Regions from separate parts of the Enterococcus sp. XAF26B05_ASV22 genome, predicted to be linked through region 2. Evidence: a T-box and tRNA genes for the amino acid it is inferred to sense, from the RefSeq annotation. Region 2 holds a T-box; the other regions hold tRNA genes.
What was found. The T-box of region 2 lies ahead of serS (serine--tRNA ligase). A T-box ahead of a tRNA ligase gene usually reads a tRNA of that ligase, here a tRNA-Ser.
Positions count from the first base shown of each region.

Region 1: it has a tRNA-Ser gene. The T-box ahead of serS (serine--tRNA ligase) is inferred to sense a tRNA for this amino acid. The anticodon was not compared.
Region 3: it has a tRNA-Ser gene. The T-box ahead of serS (serine--tRNA ligase) is inferred to sense a tRNA for this amino acid. The anticodon was not compared.

Region 1 covers NZ_CM161538.1:2,919,034-2,925,643, reverse strand. The annotation lists rRNA gene AC1PU0_RS14555 (23S ribosomal RNA) at 1-918, shown strand, start outside; rRNA gene rrf (5S ribosomal RNA) at 1,014-1,129, shown strand; tRNA gene AC1PU0_RS14545 (tRNA-Val) at 1,144-1,216, shown strand; tRNA gene AC1PU0_RS14540 (tRNA-Lys) at 1,223-1,295, shown strand; tRNA gene AC1PU0_RS14535 (tRNA-Leu) at 1,308-1,389, shown strand; tRNA gene AC1PU0_RS14530 (tRNA-Thr) at 1,425-1,497, shown strand; tRNA gene AC1PU0_RS14525 (tRNA-Gly) at 1,506-1,577, shown strand; tRNA gene AC1PU0_RS14520 (tRNA-Leu) at 1,593-1,678, shown strand; tRNA gene AC1PU0_RS14515 (tRNA-Arg) at 1,776-1,849, shown strand; tRNA gene AC1PU0_RS14510 (tRNA-Pro) at 1,859-1,932, shown strand; tRNA gene AC1PU0_RS14505 (tRNA-Ala) at 1,945-2,017, shown strand; tRNA gene AC1PU0_RS14500 (tRNA-Met) at 2,036-2,109, shown strand; tRNA gene AC1PU0_RS14495 (tRNA-Ile) at 2,126-2,199, shown strand; tRNA gene AC1PU0_RS14490 (tRNA-Ser) at 2,237-2,326, shown strand; tRNA gene AC1PU0_RS14485 (tRNA-Met) at 2,411-2,484, shown strand; tRNA gene AC1PU0_RS14480 (tRNA-Asp) at 2,539-2,612, shown strand; tRNA gene AC1PU0_RS14475 (tRNA-Gly) at 2,625-2,695, shown strand; tRNA gene AC1PU0_RS14470 (tRNA-Ile) at 2,700-2,773, shown strand; tRNA gene AC1PU0_RS14465 (tRNA-Ser) at 2,793-2,880, shown strand; tRNA gene AC1PU0_RS14460 (tRNA-Glu) at 2,890-2,961, shown strand; tRNA gene AC1PU0_RS14455 (tRNA-Ser) at 2,980-3,069, shown strand; tRNA gene AC1PU0_RS14450 (tRNA-Met) at 3,154-3,227, shown strand; tRNA gene AC1PU0_RS14445 (tRNA-Asp) at 3,282-3,355, shown strand; tRNA gene AC1PU0_RS14440 (tRNA-Phe) at 3,369-3,441, shown strand; tRNA gene AC1PU0_RS14435 (tRNA-Gly) at 3,459-3,529, shown strand; tRNA gene AC1PU0_RS14430 (tRNA-Ile) at 3,542-3,615, shown strand; tRNA gene AC1PU0_RS14425 (tRNA-Glu) at 3,627-3,698, shown strand; gene licT (BglG family transcription antiterminator LicT) at 3,951-4,790, shown strand; partial or broken gene AC1PU0_RS14415 (beta-glucoside-specific PTS transporter subunit IIABC) at 4,936-6,610, shown strand, end outside.
Region 2 covers NZ_CM161538.1:3,278,069-3,284,678, forward strand. The annotation lists rRNA gene AC1PU0_RS16145 (16S ribosomal RNA) at 1-467, opposite strand, end outside; gene croR (response regulator transcription factor CroR) at 1,123-1,812, shown strand; gene croS (sensor histidine kinase CroS) at 1,802-2,953, shown strand; T-box leader at 2,992-3,204, shown strand; partial or broken gene serS (serine--tRNA ligase) at 3,307-4,579, shown strand; gene AC1PU0_RS16165 (polysaccharide deacetylase family protein) at 4,720-6,216, shown strand; gene guaB (IMP dehydrogenase) at 6,271-6,610, opposite strand, start outside.
Region 3 covers NZ_CM161538.1:1,368,528-1,375,137, reverse strand. The annotation lists tRNA gene AC1PU0_RS06820 (tRNA-Leu) at 118-201, opposite strand; tRNA gene AC1PU0_RS06815 (tRNA-Cys) at 217-287, opposite strand; tRNA gene AC1PU0_RS06810 (tRNA-Gln) at 322-393, opposite strand; tRNA gene AC1PU0_RS06805 (tRNA-His) at 415-487, opposite strand; tRNA gene AC1PU0_RS06800 (tRNA-His) at 520-592, opposite strand; tRNA gene AC1PU0_RS06795 (tRNA-Trp) at 606-676, opposite strand; tRNA gene AC1PU0_RS06790 (tRNA-Tyr) at 686-766, opposite strand; tRNA gene AC1PU0_RS06785 (tRNA-Phe) at 770-842, opposite strand; tRNA gene AC1PU0_RS06780 (tRNA-Asp) at 859-932, opposite strand; tRNA gene AC1PU0_RS06775 (tRNA-Val) at 942-1,014, opposite strand; tRNA gene AC1PU0_RS06770 (tRNA-Glu) at 1,027-1,098, opposite strand; tRNA gene AC1PU0_RS06765 (tRNA-Ser) at 1,113-1,201, opposite strand; tRNA gene AC1PU0_RS06760 (tRNA-Asn) at 1,249-1,322, opposite strand; rRNA gene rrf (5S ribosomal RNA) at 1,330-1,445, opposite strand; rRNA gene AC1PU0_RS06750 (23S ribosomal RNA) at 1,541-4,452, opposite strand; tRNA gene AC1PU0_RS06745 (tRNA-Ala) at 4,638-4,710, opposite strand; rRNA gene AC1PU0_RS06740 (16S ribosomal RNA) at 4,793-6,353, opposite strand.

The sequences.
Region 1 (6,610 bases), 360 kb from region 2:
TTGGGCACTGTCTCAACGAGAGACTCGGTGAAATTTTAGTACCTGTGAAGATGCAGGTTACCCGCGACAGGACGGAAAGACCCCATGGAGCTTTACTGTAGCTTGATATTGAGTGTTTGTACCACATGTACAGGATAGGTAGGAGCCGATGAACCCGGAACGCTAGTTTCGGTGGAGGCGCTGGTGGGATACTACCCTTGTGTTATGAACCCTCTAACCCGCACCACTTATCGTGGTGGGAGACAGTGTCAGGTGGGCAGTTTGACTGGGGCGGTCGCCTCCTAAAGAGTAACGGAGGCGCCCAAAGGTTCCCTCAGAATGGTTGGAAATCATTCGCAGAGTGTAAAGGCAGAAGGGAGCTTGACTGCGAGACTTACAAGTCGAGCAGGGACGAAAGTCGGGCTTAGTGATCCGGTGGTTCCGCATGGAAGGGCCATCGCTCAACGGATAAAAGCTACCCTGGGGATAACAGGCTTATCTCCCCCAAGAGTCCACATCGACGGGGAGGTTTGGCACCTCGATGTCGGCTCGTCGCATCCTGGGGCTGTAGTCGGTCCCAAGGGTTGGGCTGTTCGCCCATTAAAGCGGCACGCGAGCTGGGTTCAGAACGTCGTGAGACAGTTCGGTCCCTATCCGTCGCGGGCGTTGGAAATTTGAGAGGAGCTGTCCTTAGTACGAGAGGACCGGGATGGACTTACCGCTGGTGTACCAGTTGTTCTGCCAAGGGCATTGCTGGGTAGCTATGTAGGGAAGGGATAAACGCTGAAAGCATCTAAGTGTGAAGCCCACCTCAAGATGAGATTTCCCATTTCTTTAAGAAAGTAAGACCCCTGAGAGATGATCAGGTAGATAGGTTGGAAGTGGAAGTGCAGTGATGTACGGAGCGGACCAATACTAATCGGTCGAGGACTTAACCAAAGAAACGAAATAAAAAAGAGTTTCGGAATGTTTGATTACTACTTCAATCCAGTTTTGAGTGAATAATCACTCAACTAAATAGCAACAACACCCAGTGTGGTGGCGATAGCGAGAAGGATACACCTGTTCCCATGCCGAACACAGAAGTTAAGCTTCTTAGCGCCGATTGTAGTGAAGGGTTTCCCTTTGTGAGAGTAGGACGTCGCCACGCTAAAGTGTTGTCTTGGAGGTTTAGCTCAGCTGGGAGAGCACCTGCCTTACAAGCAGGGGGTCGGCGGTTCGATCCCGTCAACCTCCATTTTTTGAGCCGTTAGCTCAGTTGGTAGAGCATCTGACTTTTAATCAGAGGGTCGCAGGTTCGAGCCCTGCACGGCTCATAGAAATATTTTGCGGGTGTGGCGGAATTGGCAGACGCACTAGATTTAGGATCTAGCGCCTTACGGCGTGGGGGTTCAAGTCCCTTCACCCGCATTTTTAGTCTCGTTTTATAACTAGGCGATTATAACGCCGGCTTAGCTCAGTTGGTAGAGCATCTGATTTGTAATCAGAGGGTCGAGGGTTCAAATCCTTTAGCCGGCATCCAGACTGCGGAAATAGCTCAGTGGTAGAGCACCACCTTGCCAAGGTGGGGGTCGCGGGTTCGAACCCCGTTTTCCGCTTAGCCTTTTCAAAACGCCGGGGTGGCGGAACTGGCAGACGCACAGGACTTAAAATCCTGCGGTGAGTGATCACCGTACCGGTTCGATTCCGGTCCTCGGCATTGCTTTGAAGCACTATGAATGGCAATTCTAAAATTGACAGAATAGATGTGACAAGTACGAAGCAGATGAACACATCTGACTTTGATCCTTGCTTTAGCACCCATAGCTCAACTGGATAGAGTGCTTGACTACGAATCAAGAGGTTAGGGGTTCGACTCCCTTTGGGTGCATTATAGCTACGGGAAGTAGCTCAGCTTGGTAGAGCACTTGGTTTGGGACCAAGGGGTCGCAGGTTCGAATCCTGTCTTCCCGATTTTATTTTTGTGGGGCCTTAGCTCAGATGGGAGAGCGCCTGCTTTGCACGCAGGAGGTCAGCGGTTCGATCCCGCTAGGCTCCATTAGTACTTTATTATTTTCGCGGTGTAGCTCAGCTGGCTAGAGCGTCCGGTTCATACCCGGGAGGTCGGGGGTTCGATCCCCTTCGCCGCGATTTTTTTAAGAGCCAAGGACCTTTAGCTCAGTTGGTTAGAGCAGACGGCTCATAACCGTCCGGTCGTAGGTTCGAGTCCTACAAGGTCCATTGTAGTGACGATTTGAATAGTAGTATTTTTTATTTCGGAGGATTACCCAAGTCCGGCTGAAGGGAACGGTCTTGAAAACCGTCAGGCGGGTAAAACCGTGCAAGGGTTCGAATCCCTTATCCTCCTTTGCTAAGAATCACAATGCTTTAGCGTTGATGATGAATTAGTACATGTTAACACCTTTCTATAGTCAATAGGGACTATAATTATCGCGGGGTGGAGCAGTCAGGTAGCTCGTCGGGCTCATAACCCGAAGGTCGTAGGTTCAAATCCTGCCCCCGCAATTGCTTTTAAATATAAAAGCATAGTAACATAAAGTGATGCAATACAGTTACATTGGTTTGGTAGTTCAGCTGGTTAGAATGCCTGCCTGTCACGCAGGAGGTCGCGGGTTCGAGTCCCGTCCAGACCGTTTTAAAGTATTGCGGGTGTAGTTTAGTGGTAAAACCACAGCCTTCCAAGCTGTTGTCGCGAGTTCGATTCTCGTCACCCGCTTTATGGGCCTATAGCTCAGCTGGTTAGAGCGCACGCCTGATAAGCGTGAGGTCGATGGTTCGAGTCCATTTAGGCCCATTTTTTAAATTATTTTCTTGGGGAAGTACTCAAGTGGCTGAAGAGGCGCCCCTGCTAAGGGTGTAGGTCGGGAAACCGGCGCGAGGGTTCAAATCCCTCCTTCTCCGTTTCATAGCGGCCCGTTGGTCAAGCGGTTAAGACACCGCCCTTTCACGGCGGTATCACGGGTTCGATTCCCGTACGGGTCATTTTTTAATATTTATTTCGGAGGATTACCCAAGTCCGGCTGAAGGGAACGGTCTTGAAAACCGTCAGGCGGGTAAAACCGTGCAAGGGTTCGAATCCCTTATCCTCCTTTGCTAAGAATCACAATGCTTTAGCGTTGATGATGAATTAGTACATGTTAACACCTTTCTATAGTCAATAGGGACTATAATTATCGCGGGGTGGAGCAGTCAGGTAGCTCGTCGGGCTCATAACCCGAAGGTCGTAGGTTCAAATCCTGCCCCCGCAATTGCTTTTAAATATAAAAGCATAGTAACATAAAGTGATGCAATACAGTTACATTGGTTTGGTAGTTCAGCTGGTTAGAATGCCTGCCTGTCACGCAGGAGGTCGCGGGTTCGAGTCCCGTCCAGACCGTTTTATAATTTTTGGCGCAGTAGCTCAGTTGGTAGAGCAACGGATTGAAGCTCCGTGTGTCGGCAGTTCGATTCTGTCTTGCGCCATTTGAAAGAAGAAACATGCGGGTGTAGTTTAGTGGTAAAACCACAGCCTTCCAAGCTGTTGTCGCGAGTTCGATTCTCGTCACCCGCTTTTTTTCTTTAAGGGCCTATAGCTCAGCTGGTTAGAGCGCACGCCTGATAAGCGTGAGGTCGATGGTTCGAGTCCATTTAGGCCCATAATTTTAAAAGGCCCGTTGGTCAAGCGGTTAAGACACCGCCCTTTCACGGCGGTATCACGGGTTCGATTCCCGTACGGGTCATGTCTATTGAAGCATTTTGCTATGTGCATAATGTTTTTTTTATTTATAAAATATTTTTATGAAAACGTTGACATTGTTATTACTATAAGGTATTCTATGTTTGTACACAACAAGTGAATATCTGGATAGTGATTGTTTAAATACAAGCTAAACCTAATTTTTCTAAATAAGAAGAGTCTCTTCTTATTTAGAAAGGTTGGGTTTTTCTTTTTATACAATCAAAGGAGTTGGCGTTATGAAAGGAGCGAAAAAATGATTATTCAAAAAATTTTGAATAATAATGTTGTGATTACGTTGGATGTGAATGAACAAGAACAAATTGTGATGGGACGTGGTATTGCATTTAAAAGAAAAATAGGAGACTTTATTGCAGAAGAACAGGTAGATCAAGTGTTTCGTTTAGCAAATCAGGATACAGCATTAAAATTTCAAGAGTTACTGGGAGAGTTGCCATTGGAAGTGATGCAGCTATCTGATGACATTATTAAATATGCAAAAACAAAACTTGGTCCGAAGTTAAATGACACGATTTTTATTTCTTTAACAGATCATCTTCATACAGCCTTGGAACGGATGCGACTAGGAATTGAAGTGAAAAATTTTTTATTATGGGACATCAAGCGTTTCTTTTCAGATGAATATTTTATTGGAAATAAAGCTGTTGAAATGGTTAAAGAAAAATTCGATGTGCAGCTACCGGAAGATGAAGCTGGATTCATTGCGCTACATCTTGTTAATGCTGAAATGGATGAAGAAGTTGGCAATGTTTACGAATTAACAAAAATTATGCAGGAGATCACGAATATCGTTAAATATCATTTTAAAATTACTTTCAATGAAGATTCCGTTTATTTTTATCGTTTTAGTACTCATTTAAAATTTTTTGCTTATCGTTTATTAAATCATAAAGAATTTCGTGATGAAGATGATGGAGAATTATATGAAGTAATCAAAAAAAAGTATCGTAATGCATATAATTGTGTGAATAAAATTGCTGATTTTTTGACTGAACGTTATTCTTATACTGTTTCAAAGGAAGAAAAGATGTATTTGATCATTCATATTGCACGTGTAATACAAACCAATAGTTAGCGAGATTATTAAATATTGATAGATCAGTAATAGGATGAAAGGTGGATAGAAGTAGCGGTTCGGCAAGACCCTTGGATAGTGACATTAAGTTGGCTAAACCTTCAAAAGTAATGTAGTAAAAAACTAAACTTTGGAGGAATAAAAAATGGGAAAATATCATGATTTAGCAGAGAAAATTGTTAACAATGTAGGCGGAAAGGAAAACATCAATAGCTTGACACATTGTATTACACGCTTACGTTTTAAATTGAAAGACGAATCAAAAGCAAATGACGAAGTGTTAAAAAACATGGACGGTGTCGTTACTGTAATGAAAAGCGGTGGACAATATCAAGTAGTAATTGGGAACCATGTCCCAGCTGTGTATGAGGATGTTGTAAGTATTGCTGGAATTTCAGCAGATGCAGAACAAGAATCATCTGGTGGTAATTTATTCAATCGTTTAATTGATATTTTAAGTGGCTGTTTTCAACCATTTCTGGGCGCATTAGCGCTGCTGGTATGGTAAAAGGACTAAATGCTTTACTTGTTTTCTTGAAACTATATTCAGCTACATCTGGAACGTATACGATGTTAAATGGTATTGGTGATGCAATTTTCTATTTCATGCCAGTGATCCTAGGGTATACCGCAGCTAGAAAATTCAATTTAAATCCAATGGTGGGAATTGTTATTGGAGCAGCTCTTTGTTATCCAACGGTTCAAGGAAGCGCATTACAAGCAGCTTTTGAAACAACCGCAGGTTCAGGTGCAACAGCACCCTATAGTTTGTTAGGGTTACCTGCTTATGACACGTTTTTAGGTATTCCGTGGGTAGGTGCTGGTTACACAAGTAGTGTTGTACCGATTATTTTTATTGTTGCATTTGCAGCTCAAATTCAAAAACTCTTCAAGAAAATTATTCCTGAAGTGGTTCAAACGTTCTTGGTACCATTCTTTGTATTATTAATTGCATTACCGATTGGTTTTTTAGTGATTGGACCAATCATCAGTATGTTAACAGATTTACTAAGTGCAGGTTTCCAAGCTTTGATGGGCTTCTCTCCAGCATTGTACGGTGTGATTCTAGGTTTCTTCTGGCAAGTACTGGTTATTTTTGGTTTGCATTGGAGTGTTGTACCACTTGCAATCATGCAAATTACCCAAGAAGGGGCGAGCCAGGTACTAGTAGGTTCTTTTGCGGCAAGTTTTGCTCAAACAGCAGTTGTTATGGCAATGTTCTTCAAATTAAAAGATGCAAAAATGAAAGCTCTTTGTCCACCAGCAATTATTTCGGGAATCTTTGGTGTAACAGAGCCAGCCATTTATGGTATTACTTTACCTAAAAAAACGCCATTCATTTTTTCAATGATTGGTGCAGCAGTTGGTGGATTATACTTGATGATTAACAGTGTTACTTCTTATACAATGGGTGGATTAGGAATTTTCGGTGTTTTAAACTTTATTAATGGCGATAACGCAAGCGGAATGATTCATTCTTTTGTAGCTATTTTAATTGCTATGGTTATTGGTTTTTCATTAACCTTCTTCTTTTGGAAAGATGATGCTGTAGTAGAAGAAATTACAGAGAACAAAAAAGTACAAAAAGCAATCAAAGAAGCAGTTTTAAGTCCAGTTAAAGGACGTGTTTTACCCTTAAGCAAAGCAAGCGATCAAGCATTTGCGCAAGGAGCTTTAGGAAAAGGTATTTTGATTGAACCTACAGAAGGCGTAGTAAGAGCACCATTTGATGGCACTGTGATGACCCTGTTTCCAACTCTGCACGCAATTGGCTTGATATCTGATCAAGGCATGGAGTTACTGATTCATATTGGAATGGA
Region 2 (6,610 bases):
TTCTCTAACAACAGAGTTTTACGATCCGAAAACCTTCTTCACTCACGCGGCGTTGCTCGGTCAGACTTTCGTCCATTGCCGAAGATTCCCTACTGCTGCCTCCCGTAGGAGTCTGGGCCGTGTCTCAGTCCCAGTGTGGCCGATCACCCTCTCAGGTCGGCTATGCATCATGGCCTTGGTGAGCCGTTACCTCACCAACTAGCTAATGCACCGCGGGTCCATCCATCAGCGACACCCGAAAGCGCCTTTCAAATCAACACCATGCGGTGTCGATTATTATGCGGTATTAGCACCTGTTTCCAAGTGTTATCCCCCTCTGATGGGTAGGTTACCCACGTGTTACTCACCCGTCCGCCACTCCTCTTTTCAAATGAGTGCAAGCACTCGGTAGAAAAGAAGCGTTCGACTTGCATGTATTAGGCACGCCGCCAGCGTTCGTCCTGAGCCAGGATCAAACTCTCATAATAAAAGTTGAACACAATCCGAAGATTGTTAAGCTCATTTGTTTGCTAGCATATTGCTTCGCTTTGTTAAAATTGTTGTTTGTTTTTACCGTTGTAAAAACAACCTACACATTTGGTTCGTCTTACTTTGTTCAGTTTTCAAAGGTCTACTGTGTTACCTCGCAGCAACTTTTATATCGTATCAAATCTCCGATTCGATGTCAACACTTTTTTAAAAAAAGTTTCAAAGTTTTTTTCTGCTCGATGTTATCGGATGTTTCGCGACAACTTCATTAGTTTACCAGGTTTCTTATTGTTTGTCAACAAATTTTCCCCCTGATTCTCAAAGTTTTTTAAACTTTAAGTTGTTATATTATGCTCATCGTTCGGCGTGTTTCATCAGTGCCTTGCGACAAGATATAATATACCAAGATTATAGGCTTAGGTCAACTAAAATTTGCGCTTTTTTTAAAGTTTTTTTGGTTCCCGATTGTTTTATTACTTTTGTTCTTTATTGTTCGTTTTTTAACGAAAAACCGATGAATTTTATGCTGTTTCTTAATTTTTAGTAACATATTCTAAATTTCCCGTAACTTCTCTTTGATTTTGTCCTTTTTTTGCTTTTTTTGTTAGAATGAAGAAGAAGGATTCTACTATATATATGGAGGAAATGAATGAGATGAAGATTTTAGTTGCTGATGATGATAAAGAGATTGTAGAACTACTGAGCATTTATATTCACAACGAAGGGTATGAAGTGGTGAAAGCTTATGACGGAAAAGAAGCTTTATCTAAGATTCGAACCATTTCAGATATTGATTTACTTATCTTAGATATCATGATGCCGATTATGGACGGTATGCAAGTTGTGAAAGAATTAAGAAAGGAATCTCAAATTCCTATTATTATGCTAACTGCTAAAACAACAGATATGGATAAAATTAAAGGGTTAGTTGCTGGAGCTGATGACTACGTTACGAAACCATTCAACCCATTGGAAGTTATGGCTCGGGTTAAATCTATTTTAAGACGTAGTCAAATGCAGCTTAAAGCAGATGAGCCTGATGTACTTGAAATAGGATCATTGATTATTAACAAAGATTCCCACGAAGTAAAAACAGTCGAAGGAAAAGAAATTCAATTAACGGCACTGGAATTTGGGATCTTGTATCTCTTAGCCAGTCATCCTAATCGTGTTTTTAGTGCAGATGAAATTTTTGAACGTGTGTGGCAGCAAGAAAGTATTGTTTCTGCAAAAACCGTTATGGTTCATGTAAGTCACTTGAGAGATAAGATTGAAGAAGCAACTGGTGGAGAAAAAGTCATTCAAACAGTTTGGGGAGTTGGATATAAAATAGATGCTCGTTAGACAAAAGAAGATCGAAAAACAAAAAAGAATTACCCTAACATCAAAGGAAATAAGCGAATTACTTGCTGAAGGAATCGTCACTATTATCTTGTTGCTTCTATTAAATGTCTCGATTACGGTTATTCTTAGCGGCAGCCAAACTCTACAAGGAATTATCTGGGCAACTAAGGGTGCTTTTGCAGCAGAACTAAATACAGATTTATTTTGGAGTTTAAGTAAATTTGTTATCCCGATATTCTTTATAGTGGATATAGCTGTGTTGTATTGGCGTTTGATTCGTCGTTATCGCCAAATGCAATTACGTCATATTATCAGCGAACTGCATTATATCGCTGACGGTAATTACGACCATCGTATTCCTTTTGAGCTAAGTGGTGATTTAGCAAAAGTTGTTACCAGTATCAACGGGTTAGTTGATAGTACCGTTGCAGCAATTGAAGATGAACGAAAAATAGAAAAATCAAAAGATGAACTGATCACAAACGTCAGTCACGATATCCGAACTCCTTTAACTTCTATTATAGGATATTTGGGTTTAATTGAAGATCGACAGTTTAAAAACGAAGAAGATTTACTTAAGTATACTCATACAGCTTACGTGAAAGCGAAACAAATGAAGCTGCTTGTTGATGATCTTTTTGAATATACAAAAGTTCGTCAGCCTTCCGTCCCTATCAATACGATACATTTTGATATGGCACAATTGATTGAACAACTAGCTGCTGATTTTGAGCTGGAAGCAGATAAAAACGACATGACGATTGAGGTCAATGCTAATCCAGAATCAATAAAAATGGATGGTGATACCGAAAAACTGGTTCGTGTCTTCAATAATCTATTATCAAATGCGCTTAAATACGGTAAAGGTGGTAAAAATATTGTCATTGATGTAGAGAAAGTTGGGACAGAAGTCGTGATTGCCGTTAGAAATGACGGTCCGTCGATTCCTAAGAACTCTTTGGATCAATTATTCGACCGTTTCTATCGTGTTGAGGAATCACGATCCCAAGAAACAGGCGGAACAGGTCTTGGTTTAGCTATCGCCCAAAGTATTATAGCATTACATGGCGGCTACATCTATGCCACTTCCGATAATCATTGGACATCTTTCATTATCCACTTACCGCTAAAGCGAAATTGATTTACTAAGGTTGACATCCAAACAAAAGTTTTGTATCCTAATGACAAGCAAAGAGAAAAAGTATTTATAGTGCTGAATCAAAGAGAGTTTGCGGTGGTGAAAGCAAATATTCGACTATAAAGAATTCCATCTCTATTATATGCGTTTGACGAAATAAGTCAGACCGGCAGCAACCGTTATCTGCATTACAAGGGCAGCATTATAGCTGAACTTGGGTGGTACCGCGAAATTCAAGTCATTTCGTCCCAAGAATTTTTTTCTAGGGATGGAGTGGCTTTTTATTTTACCACAATGTTATCTAGCAGTATGGATGCACAAGACCATTATGCTTTTAAATTGAAGGAGGAGTAACTATGTTAGATGTAAAAATGATTCGTCAAAATTTTGATGCTGTTCAAGCAAAACTAAAAAACCGTGGGGTAAAAGAAGAGATCTTAGTAGAATTCTTACGCTTAGATGAAAGCCGCCGCAATTTATTAGTAAAATCAGAAGAGCTAAAAAAATATCGAAATGATGTTTCAGCAGAAATCGCACAATTAAAACGAAATAAAGAAGATGCGACAGCTAAAATTGCTGAAATGAAAGAAGTCGGCGGTAATATCAAAGCCATGGACACTGAAATTGAAGCGATCGATACTAAGCTTTATGAGATTTCTACAACATTACCGAATCTTCCACATGATTCAGTACCAGTAGGCGCAAGTGAAGATGATAATGTTGAAGTACGCCGTTGGAGTGAGCCTAGAAATTTTGCTTTTGAACCCAAACCACACTGGGATGTAGCAGAAAATTTAAATATTCTTGATTTTGAACGAGGGGCAAAAGTTGCAGGAAGCCGTTTTGTCTACTATAAAGGATTAGGCGCGAGACTAGAGCGTGCATTATACAATTTTATGCTGGACATGCATGTTTATGACCATGGTTATACTGAAATGATGACACCTTATATCGTAAACAGCAACTCTATGTTTGGTACTGGTCAATTCCCAAAGTTCAAAGAAGACGTTTTTCAACTAGAGGGTACAGATATGACCTTGATTCCAACCGCTGAGGTTCCTTTAACTAACTATTACAATGATGAGATTTTAGATGGAAAGGATTTACCAATCTATTTTACAGCGCTTAGTCCTTCTTTCCGTTCTGAAGCTGGAAGTGCAGGTCGCGATACTCGAGGCTTGATCCGCCTACATCAGTTTAACAAAGTAGAAATGGTAAAATTCAGTGATGCAGAACATTCTTATGAGGAATTAGAAAAAATGACTGCAAACGCAGAAGATATTTTGCAAAAATTAAACCTACCTTATCGCGTTATGTCATTAGCAACAGGTGATATGGGCTTCTCCGCTGCGAAAAACGTACGACTTAGAAGTCTGGATCCCTGCACAAAACGCTTATCGAGAAATCAGTTCTTGTTCAAACTGTGAAGATTTCCAAGCTCGCCGTGCAATGATTCGTTACCGTGATGAAAATGATAAAGTTCAATATGCACATACCTTAAATGGATCTGGTTTAGCTGTAGGTCGAACTGTAGCAGCGATCTTAGAAAATTATCAAAATGAAGACGGAACAGTGACAATTCCAGAAGTTTTGATTCCATATATGGGTAATTTAAAACAAATCAACTAAACTTTTTGATGAACTAGATACATTAAAAAAATCAAAAGATTCACTCAGATAACAAATCCATTGTTGAAAGTCCAAAATAGGCATGATACATTTGTACTACTATAAACACTTAAATTTATAAATTAGAGGGATCAAACGTTATGCATAGAAACAAACACCCACGAGGAACTCGAAACAGTCGGCACGAAAAAAAGAAGTACCCTTTTTCAAAAAAAATAATTTTTATAACTACCTTTACGATTTCATTCATTTTAATATGTGGTGGTGTATATGCGATCTATGCTATGCAACATACGCAGAAAGAAATAAGCCTACCCGAAGATGATGAGGAGCAATATGAGCAAAAAGAAACCTCGTTATTAGAAAAAATTCGAAAAAATCAACATCATGAAGATTTTGAAACAACCGAGCAGGAGAAGACAGAGGGCAACATCCAGACTCTTATTTATGAACCTGTCGCCGCTGACTCTATCCCTCAATTACCAGCAATTAAAACCGAATTAACAACGTTGATAGACATTGCCCAAAAGAACAGCTCAAAAAAGACTGAAACTAAGCTCGTCGGTTATGTTAAAAGAGAAAAAATCAACGAACAAGTATTCAGCTACCAACCTATTGTTGACGCCTATACTTGGGATCGAGAGAAAAAAGACTGGTCTGAAAAAACTGAACATGGTAAAAATACAGCCTTCGTCAATCAAAAAACAAAACAACCACTATGCTTGCAGGATATTTTTATGAGTGAGGCAAATACCTTAGCCATTCAGCAGGTTGTGCAACAAAAATTGCTTTCTGAAAGTCCAGATGGCAATGCGGTTATTGATGGTATACTCAATATGCCCAGTATTTCTTTAGATGGAACTGCTTTTACCTATTATTCTGATAAAATCAGCTTAGGTCTACCAGAAAATCCAACTGGCAAAACAGAAATCACATTGCCTTACAATGAAATTGCTGGTTACGTAAACCCAGAATTTATTGATGCTGATTCCATCAAAGACGCGTTACCCAAACCTTTAGAGTCAGATAAAAAATACATTTCACTCACGTTTGATGATGGTCCAAATCCTGACACTACCCCTAGACTTCTAGATATTCTAAAAGAAAAAGGTGTCAAAGCAACATTCTTTATGCTGGGTCAAAATGTTGTAAAACATGAATCCCTTGTTAAACGAGTGGCTGATGAAGGACATGAAGTGGCTAGCCATTCCTACTCACATCCACAATTGACCGGAATTGATGCACAAACGGTGAAAGAGGAAGTCCAAAACACTGACAAAGCCATCTATCATGCTATTGGCAAGCTACCAACTGATTTTAGACCGCCATATGGTGCTGTGAATAAAGATGTGGCAGCAATCATTGGTAAGCCGATTATTCAATGGTCTGTCGATTCACAAGATTGGCAAAGCCACAATGCACAAGCAATCATTAAACGTATCGATGAGACAGCCTATAATGACACAATCGTTTTAATGCATGACATTCATCCCGAAACAGTAGATGCTGTATCTACTGTTATTGACCACTTACATGCAGAGGGCTATGAGATTTTACCTTCTAAAGAATTGTTAGGAAAAAAAGCCAAACCACTCCACATGTATTATGGTTCTAATGACGAACGTCTTGTTCAATAAAGAAAAAAATTCCGATGCTGTATACGACATCGGAATTTTTTCTTTATTCTTGATTTATTGTTCTACAGAGTAATTAGGTGCTTCTTTAGTAATTTGTACATCATGAGGATGTGATTCTTTCAGTCCATTCCCACTCATTTGAATAAATTGTGCTTCTTCACGCAATTGTTTTAAATCTGCCGCCCCAACATAACCCATACCGGATTTTAGCCCACCAATCAGTTGGAAAACAATATCTGATACGCTACCTTTATAGGCAACACGCCCTTCGATACCTTCTGGCACTAATTTATTCGCTTCGTTGACACCACCTTGGAAATAACGATCACTTGAACCTTTTTCCATTGCGCCTAGTGAACCCATTCCACGATATGTTTTAAAGCGACGACCTTGA
Region 3 (6,610 bases), 1.4 Mb from region 2:
AAAAATAAATATGACATTGATGGTTTGACCAACATCTGACGGACATTTGACGGACATCAGAAAAAATGAAAGAAAAAAAAGAGCACCAACGTAAGATAAACGTTGATGCTTGGCATATACCGGCGGCCGGGGTCGAACCGGCACGATCGTAAGATCACAGGATTTTGAGTCCAGCGCGTCTGCCAATTCCGCCACGCCGGCATTAAATAATTTGCAAGGCGGTAACCGGATTTGAACCGGTGATGAAGGTTTTGCAGACCTCTGCCTTACCACTTGGCTATACCGCCATATTACAATTTACAAATTCTCTAAAAGAGAAAACTGGGGTAGCTGGATTCGAACCAACGCATGACAGGATCAAAACCTGTTGCCTTACCGCTTGGCTATACCCCAATAATAAAATTTAAAGCTAAGGGCGACTGATGGGAATCGAACCCACGCGTGGCGGAACCACAATCCGCTGTGTTAACCACTTCACCACAATCGCCATAATATACATAATATAAAATTTAGAGCAAGGGCGACTGATGGGGATCGAACCCACGCATGGCGGAACCACAATCCGCTGTGTTAACCACTTCACCACAATCGCCATAATATATTAACAGGGATAGTAGGAATCGAACCCACAATGACGGTTTTGGAGACCGTAGTTATACCGTTTAACTATATCCCTACTATGTAATGGAGGAAAGTGGATTCGAACCACTGAACCCTAAGGAACGGATTTACAGTCCGTCGCGTTTAGCCACTTCGCTATTCCTCCAAATGGCGCAAGACAGAATCGAACTGCCGACACACGGAGCTTCAATCCGTTGCTCTACCAACTGAGCTACTGCGCCAAAACTATAATACTAACGGTCTGGACGGGACTCGAACCCGCGACCTCCTGCGTGACAGGCAGGCATTCTAACCAGCTGAACTACCAAACCGTAATTTAATGGAGGTTGACGGGATCGAACCGCCGACCCCCTGCTTGTAAGGCAGGTGCTCTCCCAGCTGAGCTAAACCTCCAATAAATATAAATGACCCGTACGGGAATCGAACCCGTGATACCGCCGTGAAAGGGCGGTGTCTTAACCGCTTGACCAACGGGCCAATAAAACTTAATACGGAGAGTAAGGGATTCGAACCCTTGAGACAGCGTTAACCGTCTACATGATTTCCAATCATGCTCCTTCGGCCACTCGGACAACTCTCCAAAGTTAAAAAGAAGCAAACATTACTCATAAGTCCTATATTAAGGAACTCCGGCAGTAGGACTCGAACCTACGACATCATGATTAACAGTCATGCGCTACTACCAACTGAGCTATGCCGGAATAATTAGCGTGGCGACGTCCTACTCTCACAAAGGGAAACCCTTCACTACAATCGGCGCTAAGAAGCTTAACTTCTGTGTTCGGCATGGGAACAGGTGTATCCTTCTCGCTATCGCCACCACACTGGGTGTTGTTGCTATTTAGTTGAGTGATTATTCACTCAAAACTGGATTGAAGTAGTAATCAAACATTCCGAAACTCTTTTTTATTTTGTTTTTTTGGTTAAGTCCTCGACCGATTAGTATTGGTCCGCTCCGTACATCACTGCACTTCCACTTCCAACCTATCTACCTGATCATCTCTCAGGGGTCTTACTTTCTTAAAGAAATGGGAAATCTCATCTTGAGGTGGGCTTCACACTTAGATGCTTTCAGCGTTTATCCCTTCCCTACATAGCTACCCAGCAATGCCCTTGGCAGAACAACTGGTACACCAGCGGTAAGTCCATCCCGGTCCTCTCGTACTAAGGACAGCTCCTCTCAAATTTCCAACGCCCGCGACGGATAGGGACCGAACTGTCTCACGACGTTCTGAACCCAGCTCGCGTGCCGCTTTAATGGGCGAACAGCCCAACCCTTGGGACCGACTACAGCCCCAGGATGCGACGAGCCGACATCGAGGTGCCAAACCTCCCCGTCGATGTGGACTCTTGGGGGAGATAAGCCTGTTATCCCCAGGGTAGCTTTTATCCGTTGAGCGATGGCCCTTCCATGCGGAACCACCGGATCACTAAGCCCGACTTTCGTCCCTGCTCGACTTGTAAGTCTCGCAGTCAAGCTCCCTTCTGCCTTTACACTCTGCGAATGATTTCCAACCATTCTGAGGGAACCTTTGGGCGCCTCCGTTACTCTTTAGGAGGCGACCGCCCCAGTCAAACTGCCCACCTGACACTGTCTCCCACCACGATAAGTGGTGCGGGTTAGAGGGTTCATAACACAAGGGTAGTATCCCACCAGCGCCTCCACCGAAACTAGCGTTCCGGGTTCATCGGCTCCTACCTATCCTGTACATGTGGTACAAACACTCAATATCAAGCTACAGTAAAGCTCCATGGGGTCTTTCCGTCCTGTCGCGGGTAACCTGCATCTTCACAGGTACTAAAATTTCACCGAGTCTCTCGTTGAGACAGTGCCCAAATCGTTACGCCTTTCGTGCGGGTCGGAACTTACCCGACAAGGAATTTCGCTACCTTAGGACCGTTATAGTTACGGCCGCCGTTTACTGGGGCTTCAATTCTGAGCTTCGCCGAAGCTAACCCATCCTCTTAACCTTCCAGCACCGGGCAGGCGTCAGCCCCTATACTTCATCTTTCGATTTTGCAGAGACCTGTGTTTTTGATAAACAGTCGCTTGGGCCTATTCACTGCGGCTGACCGAAGTCAGCACCCCTTCTCCCGAAGTTACGGGGTCATTTTGCCGAGTTCCTTAACGAGAGTTCGCTCGCTCACCTTAGGATACTCTCCTCGACTACCTGTGTCGGTTTACGGTACGGGCAGTTGTTTTCTTACTAGAAGCTTTTCTTGACAGTGTGACATCAGGAACTTCGGTACTATTATTTCCCTCCCCATCACAGCTTATCCGTATAGAGTAAAGCATTTGACTCTACTCAAGACTTACTGCTTGGACATGCACTTCCAGTCGCATGCATTCCTTAGCCTCCTGCGTCCCTCCATTGCTCAAACAAAAACAACTGGTACAGGAATATCAACCTGTTGTCCATCGCCTACGCCTATCGGCCTCGGCTTAGGTCCCGACTAACCCTGGGCGGACGAGCCTTCCCCAGGAAACCTTAGTCATACGGTGGACGGGATTCTCACCCGTCTTTCGCTACTCATACCGGCATTCTCACTTCTAAGCGCTCCAGCCGTCCTCACGATCGACCTTCAACGCCCTTAGAACGCTCTCCTACCATTACACCAGAGGTGTAATCCACAGCTTCGGTAATATGTTTAGCCCCGGTACATTTTCGGCGCAGGGTCACTCGACTAGTGAGCTATTACGCACTCTTTAAATGGTGGCTGCTTCTGAGCCAACATCCTAGTTGTCTGTGCAACCCCACATCCTTTTCCACTTAACATATATTTTGGGACCTTAGCTGGTGGTCTGGGCTGTTTCCCTTTCGACTACGGATCTTATCACTCGCAGTCTGACTCCCGGATATAAATGAATGGCATTCGGAGTTTATCTGAATTCGGTAACCCGAGATGGGCCCCTAGTCCAAACAGTGCTCTACCTCCATCATTCTTAATTCCGAGGCTAGCCCTAAAGCTATTTCGGAGAGAACCAGCTATCTCCAAGTTCGTTTGGAATTTCTCCGCTACCCACAGCTCATCCCCGCACTTTTCAACGTACGTGGGTTCGGTCCTCCAGTGCGTTTTACCACACCTTCAACCTGGCCATGGGTAGATCACATGGTTTCGGGTCTACGACTACATACTCATTCGCCCTATTCAGACTCGCTTTCGCTGCGGCTCCGGCTCTTCACCTTAACCTCGCATGCAATCGTAACTCGCCGGTTCATTCTACAAAAGGCACGCCATCACCCATTAACGGGCTTTGACTTGTTGTAGGCACACGGTTTCAGGATCTATTTCACTCCCCTTCCGGGGTGCTTTTCACCTTTCCCTCACGGTACTGGTTCACTATCGGTCATTAGGGAGTATTTAGCCTTGCGGGATGGTCCCCGCGGATTCCGACGGAATTTCTCGTGTTCCGCCGTACTCAGGATACTCCTAGGTGTTGCCAACATTTCGTCTACGGGGCTATTACCCACTTTGGCGAACCTTTCCAGGTTCTTCGACTATCTTGACAGACTACCACATCGGAGTCCTACAACCCCAACAAGCAAGCTTGTTGGTTTGGGCTCTTCCCGTTTCGCTCGCCGCTACTCAGGGAATCGAATTTTCTTTCTCTTCCTGCAGGTACTTAGATGTTTCAGTTCTCTGCGTCTACCTCTAACCAGCTATGTATTCACTGGAAAGTAACATCCTATAAAAGATGCTGGGTTTCCCCATTCGGAAATCTCTGGATCATAGCTCACTTACAGCTCCCCAAAGCATATCGGTGTTAGTCCCGTCCTTCATCGGCTCCTAATGCCAAGGCATCCACCGTGCGCCCTTATTCACTTAACCTGATGACCTTGCGGTCAATTGTTTGGTTCGTTTCTCTAGCGATAGAGGCGTCACCAATAAAATAAGCTTCGAACTATTTTACTTAAAAAACTCATTCAACGCGGTGTTCTCGGTTTGTTTTGATTACTTTTTTACTTCAATATCCAGTTTTCAATGAACAATATTAGTAACCTAGTGGTTACTAATGGAGCCTAGCGGGATCGAACCGCTGACCTCCTGCGTGCAAAGCAGGCGCTCTCCCATCTGAGCTAAGGCCCCATGGCGCTATTAACTTGAGAGTAAACCTCTCAAAACTGAACAAAGTGTCCACGAATGTGTAAGTTTCCGTAATATTCCTTAGAAAGGAGGTGATCCAGCCGCACCTTCCGATACGGCTACCTTGTTACGACTTCACCCCAATCATCTATCCCACCTTAGGCGGCTGGCTCCACAAGGGTTACCTCACCGACTTCGGGTGTTACAAACTTTCGTGGTGTGACGGGCGGTGTGTACAAGGCCCGGGAACGTATTCACCGCGGCGTGCTGATCCGCGATTACTAGCGATTCCGGCTTCATGTAGGCGAGTTGCAGCCTACAATCCGAACTGAGAGAAGCTTTAAGAGATTTGCATGACCTCGCGGCCTAGCGACTCGTTGTACTTCCCATTGTAGCACGTGTGTAGCCCAGGTCATAAGGGGCATGATGATTTGACGTCATCCCCACCTTCCTCCGGTTTGTCACCGGCAGTCTCGCTAGAGTGCCCAACTGAATGATGGCAACTAACAATAAGGGTTGCGCTCGTTGCGGGACTTAACCCAACATCTCACGACACGAGCTGACGACAACCATGCACCACCTGTCACTTTGTCCCCGAAGGGAAAGCTCTATCTCTAGAGTGGTCAAAGGATGTCAAGACCTGGTAAGGTTCTTCGCGTTGCTTCGAATTAAACCACATGCTCCACCGCTTGTGCGGGCCCCCGTCAATTCCTTTGAGTTTCAACCTTGCGGTCGTACTCCCCAGGCGGAGTGCTTAATGCGTTAGCTCCAGCACTGAAGGGCGGAAACCCTCCAACACTTAGCACTCATCGTTTACGGCGTGGACTACCAGGGTATCTAATCCTGTTTGCTCCCCACGCTTTCGAGCCTCAGCGTCAGTTACAGACCAGAGAGTCGCCTTCGCCACTGGTGTTCCTCCATATATCTACGCATTTCACCGCTACACATGGAATTCCACTCTCCTCTTCTGCACTCAAGTCTCCCAGTTTCCAATGACCCTCCCCGGTTGAGCCGGGGGCTTTCACATCAGACTTAAGAAACCGCCTGCGCTCGCTTTACGCCCAATAAATCCGGACAACGCTTGCCACCTACGTATTACCGCGGCTGCTGGCACGTAGTTAGCCGTGGCTTTCTGGTTAGATACCGTCAAGGTAAGAGCAGTTACTCTCCTACTTGTTCTTCTCTAACAACAGAGTTTTACGATCCGAAAACCTTCTTCACTCACGCGGCGTTGCTCGGTCAGACTTCCGTCCATTGCCGAAGATTCCCTACTGCTGCCTCCCGTAGGAGTCTGGGCCGTGTCTCAGTCCCAGTGTGGCCGATCACCCTCTCAGGTCGGCTATGCATCATGGCCTTGGTGAGCCGTTACCCCACCAACTAGCTAATGCACCGCGGGTCCATCCATCAGTGACACCCGAAAGCGTCTTTCAAATCAACACCATGCGGTGTCGATTATTATGCGGTATTAGCACCTGTTTCCAAGTGTTATCCCCCTCTGATGGGTAGGTTACCCACGTGTTACTCACCCGTCCGCCACTCCTCTTTTCAAATGAGTGCAAGCACTCGGTAGAAAAGAAGCGTTCGACTTGCATGTATTAGGCACGCCGCCAGCGTTCGTCCTGAGCCAGGATCAAACTCTCATAATAAAAGTTGAACACAATCCGAAGATTGTTAAGCTCATTTGTTTGCTAGCATATTGCTTTGCTTTGTTAAAAATTGTTGTTTGTTTTTACCGTTGTAAAAACAACCTACACATTTGGTTCGTCTTACTTTGTTCAGTTTTCAAAGGTCTACTGTGTCACCTCGCAGCAACTTTTATATCATACCAAATCTTCGATTTGATGTCAACACTTTTTTAAAAAAGTTTCAAAGTTTTTTTCTGCTTGATGTTATCGAATGTTTC